DNA from 2 places in the Synechococcus sp. KORDI-100 genome. Region 1 is predicted to be linked to the other one. Evidence: predicted binding sites of a transcription regulator. Region 1 holds the regulator's gene; the other holds the start of a gene.

Region 1 (3,345 bases):
GGTGTGCGCCGCCACCACCTGGAGATTGACCGATCCGGAGTCACGATTCACCAGTGACTGGCCTAACTGGTTGAGGGCGTTGGCATCGAACTGCAGCCCCTCCGTCAGCGAGCCCCTCCGCCTCACCTCGGCGAAAGCGGAGGCCAGCAGAAGGTTCATGCTGGTTCGGATGGTGTCTGGAGTCCGCTTTGTCGCGTCCAGAGTGGCGCTGGCCAGCACTTCTCCCTGACGGGCAACCGTGCGATTGGGGCGGACATCAGGAATGGCGTAAACGATGGCCTCTCCCCTGAGAACGTTTGTGGCGGAGCGCATCGACACCACCCAGGTTCCAGGTTTGCTGATCATTTTGCGGAGCCTCTCCACATCACTGCGGGGGACAAGAATGATCTGTTTGTCTGGTTTGTTGCCCGGCAGAACCCGCCCATAAGCCGTCAGATTCGCCTCCTGCAGCAGGCGATCGATCACCTGCTTGGCCTGGCTGGGATCATCCAGACGCACGGTGGCAGTGGCCAGGGTCTGTCCACTGCTGAGAGCAACATCCCCACGCCGCAAGGCGATCAGATTGCGTTCCAGCTGTTTCAGTTCAGTCTCTCCAGCGCTGATGCGATTGCGGACGGCCGCGAGCTCTGTTTCGGTGCGTCGAATATCGGCGTCACGAGCTGCGATGTCTTGACTGAGCCGATCGCGTTCAGCTTCCAGGGTCTGACGTTGGGCCTGCAGTGGTGCGAGTTCTTCACGCAGCCGACCGGCCCGCTGCTTGGCTTCCTCAAGCTTCCTCTCCACCTCCTGAGTTTCAGCTCGGGCCGTCCGTCGATCCTTTTCGGCAGAGGCAAGGGCGATTCTGTTTTGTTCGAGTTCCGCCAGATTGACTTTCAGTTGCTGTCGGCTCTCATTGAGCTTCTGCTGCAGCGCGTCGAGTTCGAACAAGCCGACGCGTAGTTGGCGACTCACCAGCAGCATCAGGCCAAGGGAGAGGGCACTGATCAGGCTGCCGGTGAGAACCGTGATGACAACGGCTGTACGCCGAGGTCGCATATTGAATAAGCTCAGCCTAGCTTTGCCAACCCGGCTTCCCAAACGATCGCCAAGGGTCGAGAGCACTCCACCGAGGATGAGCAACGACAGGACGAGCAGCCAGCCGCTCACTGGCTACTCCCTGCAGGCATGACCTGTTCAGCTGAACCGCTTGGCCAGAGCGATTGGATCCAGCACGGTGATCTTCTTGCGATCAATCTGCACCAATCCTGATTGGCGCAAGTCTCCCAGCAGGCGGGTGATCGTGACGCGGGTGGATCCGATCGCTTCAGCGATCGCCTGGTGAGAGAGGCGAAGGTCGATCGTGATGCCGAGGTCATCAGGGACACCGAAATCTCGGCAAAGCACCAGCAGGAAACTCACCAGACGGGAGGACATGTCGCGGTGCGTGAGGGTCTCAATCATCGTTTCCGTCTGAAGGATCCGACTGGACAGTCCCTGCAGCAGTCGCAGGCCAACGGCGGTGTCCGCTTCGATTGCAGCGCGAACGGAGGCTGCGGGGGCGGTCACCATCTCAACGCGGGTGAAGGCGACAGCGTGATAAAAGCGGTCGGATCGATGTCCCGTCAGCAGCGAGAGCACCCCGAACAGGCTGTTTTCTCGAAGAAGAGCCACGGTGATTTCTTCACCTGATTCATAGACGCGGGACAGGCGAACCGCTCCACGGCGGATCAGGTAGACGCGCTCCGCTGGATCACCTGGGAAAAAGATTGTCTTATTGCGTTCCACCAGTTCGCTGCTGGCACCATCGAGATCACGGATCACATCGAGCAAGGAGCGGCTCGAGGGAGCCTGCGACGCCAATGCTGATGGAGGCACGGTTGGGGAGTAGCGAGTGAAACCACTGCTGGCTGCATTCATGGTTTCGCCGCTTGGATCAATCTTCCTCTCAGGAAGCTAAGGATCGACGAAGGTTCATCCTGTAACAGTCATTACTATTTGTCTGCCGTCTTCCCGGTGCTTCAGGCTCTGGAGCGGATGTAGGCCTCTGTTTGGGCGGAGAACAGGCTCTGCAGGCCGGGTTCGGCGAGATCAAGGAGTTGATTCAGTTGCTCGCGGCTGAATGGAGCCCGTTCGGCTGTCCCCTGGATTTCAAGCAGTCGTCGATCAGACGCCATCACCACATTCAGGTCCACCTCCGCTCGACTGTCTTCGCTGTAGTCCAGGTCGAGCAGGGCCGTTCCATCGACCAGGCCAACGGACACAGCAGCGACCTGATTGATCAGTGGGTCGCGTTCGAGCAGGCCACGATCCAGCAGAACGTCTGTCGCGTGACGCAGGGCAAGCCAGGCTCCTGTGACCGCCGCCGTTCTGGTGCCGGCATCGGCCTGGATCACATCGCAGTCGATCAGCAGACTGCGTTCGCCAAGGGCCTGCATGTCCATGACGGCTCGCAGACTTCGGGCAATCAAGCGTTGGATCTCCTGCGTGCGACCCGACAGTTTCATGAGTTCTCTTGGCTGGCGTTCAGGCGTGGAGCCGGGCAGGAGCCGGTACTCGGCTGAAATCCAGCCCAGCCCCTCTCCCTGACGCCAGCGGGGCACCTTGTCCTCCAGGCAGACACTGCACAGCACTGAGGTTTGGCCCGTCTGAACGATCAGTGAGCTGAGTGCGAATCCCATGGGGTTCCAGCTGACGCTGAAGGGTCTCAAGTCGTTGATGTCGCGGCCGTCTCGGCGAGAAGCGAATTGATCACTCATGGAATGATTGGACAGCACACCACAGGTAGTGTCAATGGGCTTGATCCTCATGAACTCGCCGCTACATTCAAGGTCTTCCGGGGTGTCCGGTTGACCATCACCGTGATGACCGCCAGCCTGAAATCCACGCGCACTCAATCGGCGGAGCTCCCCAGCCAGGACTCGCTGGTCCTTGATCAAGCCGGTTTGCTTCCCCTGCCGTCGGTTCCCTCGAGGGCTCCACTGCATCTTGTCGAGGCTGAAGGTCAGCTGCAGGTGCATACCGCTCCCTATCGGGGCAGTTTTTCAACGGTCTTCAGTCAGGCGGTGCGTGCAGCGGGGCTCGGAAGTCGGGTGTTGATCGCACAATTCCTCAAGGGTGGTGTCCAGCAGGGTCCTGCCGGTTGCGTCAATCTCTGTGGGGGGCTGGCCTGGTTGCGGCCAGACGTTGAGGCCTGCCTGTCGGAAGCTGGTCTTGAGCAGGCCAGGCCGGCAGTGGCAGAGGTGTGGCACACCTGCCGTCACCACCTGATGCAAGGCGATCTCGATCAACTGGTGCTTGATGAACCAGGACTTGCGGTGGCGTTGGGTTATCTCGATGAGCAGGAGTTGATTGACGCTCTTGAGCAGC
Region 2 (3,345 bases), 1.3 Mb from region 1:
CCACGCCGATACCGAGGCCGAGACGTCGTCGATTGGCTCGATCGCATGGGCTACTACTCGATGCCGATCAGCGAACATGCAGACCCGCGCAGCGTTCGCGCCAAAACGAATCACTACCTCACCGGTCGCGATGGGGGGCGCGAGATCGATCTGCGACGTCGAGCTCTCGAGGGAATGCAGCTGCACGGCCGACTCGGCGAGATCACTGCAGAACACCTTGGCTTTGCCAACGACCTTGGTGACAGCCTTGACCAGGCCGATGCGGTGTATTGCCGTATTCGCAGCAGCATTGACAGCTGGATCCAACAGGAACAGATCGAGGCCCCACTTGAGCCGGCCTACTCACCTTGCTGGCAGCCGACACCGAAGCCGGATCCCGGACTCGATCTCCGAACGGATCCATTGGCAGCCGTGATCTGGTGCACCGGGTACCGCAGTGATTTCAGCTGGATCGATGCGCCGGTCTTCGACGGTGCCGGCCAACCCGCCCATGATCGAGGGGTGACCCAGAGCGCAGGCCTTTATTTTCTGGGACTTCCCTGGCTCAACACCTGGGGCTCAGGTCGCTTTTGCGGTGTTAAAGACGATGCGGACTACCTGGCCAGACTGATCAGCCTGCGGCTGGAACGTCGTGACGCCAGCCAGGAACGGCTGGAATGCACAGCCATTCTCGGCTCCTGAGAACAGGCTTCATTAACGGCGCGGCTCCGCCCTGCGAACTGAAATGTTGCGACCCATCCATTCGACGTCCTGAAGATCGTCAATGGCCTTGGTTTCATCCGCTTCCTGACTGAGATCCACAAAGGCAAATCCACGCTTGCGACCGGTGTCACGATCAAGCGGCATTGAGCATTTGGTTACCTCTCCGTATTGCCCGAAAAGATGCTGCAGGTCTTCTCTCTCAGCATCCCAGGAGAGATTTCCAATGAAAATGGTCAAAAAATTGAACGGAAAAGGTTCTCTACCACCCTCTCACATCACGGAAAGACGGCACGGCATTCCCAATCTCGATCGAAACAGGCTCTGTTCGCAATGCGCTTTAACACCGATTGCCTTTGTGTCCGCGCGCGCCAAAACTGTGGTCATTGAGATCGGAGGAGCCCATGACGGCCGACACTCCACCTGAGCACACCTGAGAAGCAGCCTGACTCTCGGCCCCTGCTCCAACAGTTTCCACCCATGCGTGGGCCTTTCGTCTGGAACGACAACAGCGGTCCGTCCGACCAGTCGACCATCCTCTGCACCGCCCAAGATCAAGGTGCCCCGCAGGATGCCGGCCTAACCTCTGGACTCCCTGGCCCCAGGCGCCATCAGCCAGACGCTTCCAACCCTGATCATTCGCTTCATCTGCTGTTCACGGGTTGAGCCATGCACGAACGAGCGACGTTGGCCGTCTCTTCCATCCGGGAGGGGCGGCCTCCTTCATTGGGGAGTTCAACAGAACCGGCGGACCTGAAGGAGGTTTGGTATCAGAGTGAACGACAGGACGGTAGACGGCAGTCGTATAAAGGTCTTGTAGCGACAGCTACCAAACGTTCACTCCGCACCTCGCGGAGCGCAGTTCGACTCAGGCCATGGAACGGGGACCTGAGCTTGCTTCGAGGAACCTCCAATGACCCTGACCTACCGCGGCCAGCGCTACGTGCAAACCAAAACTGCCGTCGCCAGCAAAAAGCCTTCCCTGACCTACCGCGGCGTCTCTTACGCCAAGTGAGTTCAGTCTGAAAGCACGAACGCCCCGCCCCCGCGGGGCTTTTTTAATGGAATTCTAGTCGCACTCCCGGTCGCTGATCAAACAAAACAAGACGTCCTCTCTTGGCACCAATCCGAAAGAAGGGCTTTTGTTTGGCAACCAATGACCTCAGGATTGGTCATGGTGGAAGCAGAACAACGGAAAGAAAATGGCCGGGCTGAAAGGAACCAAATCAGATGATTTCATCAACGCGGCAAAAGAGCGCGGGGAAGCTGCCATGAAAGACAAACAACCGCGACTCACCAAGCTAGAACGCGCCTTTCGTCACGCCGCGATCAGACGCATAAGCCAGGAGGAACGCAGAGCAGCCAGCAGCATGAGTACAACCTCTGAGTGACCCTGTCGCCAACCCGTTCATAGTGGGAGTGTCCCAAGACTCCGAGGACCCAGCGAGACAACTCATCGGCCACATTGCGGAGCTTCAATCGCGGCTAGCTCACCCGCAACACTGGACGGAAGGTGAAAACACGAAAAACGCTGAGAAGTTGCGACAACTGCAGTTTGAACTTCGCCGCCGCCAAGCCCTTGGTGACGACAACCCTATCGAGAGCTAGGCACGTGATCACTGACAGGGTGAAGACAGACTGATCAAGCAAGATCGACCCCCTTGCCTCGATAGAAAGCAAACCGTTCACGGATGGTTTCAGCCTTCGGTTTGGGATCGTCGTAGGCCCAGACGGCATTGCGGATCACCTTCTCACCGAAGACGACATCCCAATAGCGAGCGGTTCCCTTCCAACCGCAGACCGTGCTGTGCGTGGATTCGCGAAAATACTCCGTTCGCATTGCAGAGCGGGGGAAATAGGGGTTGCCATCCACCATCACAATGTCGTCGCTCTCAGCAATCACAGTGCCATTCAAAACTGCCTGCATGGATGGGTGCTCGATTGATGTGCAGCGGAGCTTAATCAACATGGCAGCACGAAGAGCGCCGCGAACCACCGTCACGACGGCCAGACATCATTCAAACGTGGTCGTATGAATCACACGAATGTCTCAGGCATGCAGCACAGAATTGCAACGCTGCTGACAGATTGATCATCAACTTTTGATGAGCCAATCAAGGAAACCTGGCGATCCTGATCAACCACAACAGACACGCCATTCATGATTGGTCACGTCAAAACCCATGCATGACATGGGACGCAAAAAGTTTTGTTCGCTCAGCCGAAACCCTTTGGATCAATCAGGCCGTAGAGCAACGCCGTCACAGCCATCTGGGTCCGATCACGGGCCCCGAGTTTGTCCATGGCATTGCCGACGTGGGTCTTCACCGTCTCCACGGACACACCGAGCCGATCGGCGATTGAATTGTTTTTGAGGCCATGGGACACGGCCGCCACCACCTCCAGCTCACGAGGTGTGAGTTCTTCAACCAGGCCCGGCAGGTTCGGCTGGGGAACTGATGCAGCGATGCGACAGATGTCCTCCGGGTAATACACGCCTCCATCTGCGATGGTTTGAAGCGCACTGATCAGATCACCGCGACCGGTGCCGAGGCTGGATTTGAACACCACACCATCGGCATACGCCCCCATCGCTTCGCACACCGCCTCCTCCGTTTCGCGGGCCAGCACAATCAGCAACTGACA

Evidence for each region. Region 1 encodes NtcA, which controls nitrogen genes in cyanobacteria. Its sites were predicted from a motif close to GTANCNNNNGNTAC; they were not measured.
Region 2: the regulator NtcA is predicted to act here: its motif matches at 1,516-1,529, upstream of KR100_RS15030 (DUF4278 domain-containing protein).

The regions. Positions count from the first base shown of each region.
Region 1 is NZ_CP006269.1:545,039-548,383, forward strand. Features, by position in the region: gene KR100_RS02570 (DUF3084 domain-containing protein) at 1-1,146, opposite strand, end outside; gene ntcA (global nitrogen regulator NtcA) at 1,174-1,896, opposite strand; gene rph (ribonuclease PH) at 1,998-2,735, opposite strand; gene KR100_RS02585 (cob(I)yrinic acid a,c-diamide adenosyltransferase) at 2,841-3,345, shown strand, end outside.
Region 2 is NZ_CP006269.1:1,894,989-1,898,333, forward strand. Features, by position in the region: gene KR100_RS09650 (MSMEG_0569 family flavin-dependent oxidoreductase) at 1-681, shown strand, start outside; gene KR100_RS09655 (RNA-binding protein) at 694-939, opposite strand; gene KR100_RS15030 (DUF4278 domain-containing protein) at 1,613-1,714, shown strand; gene KR100_RS09665 (hypothetical protein) at 1,902-2,090, shown strand; gene KR100_RS09670 (DUF427 domain-containing protein) at 2,342-2,626, opposite strand; gene KR100_RS09675 (response regulator transcription factor) at 2,917-3,345, opposite strand, start outside.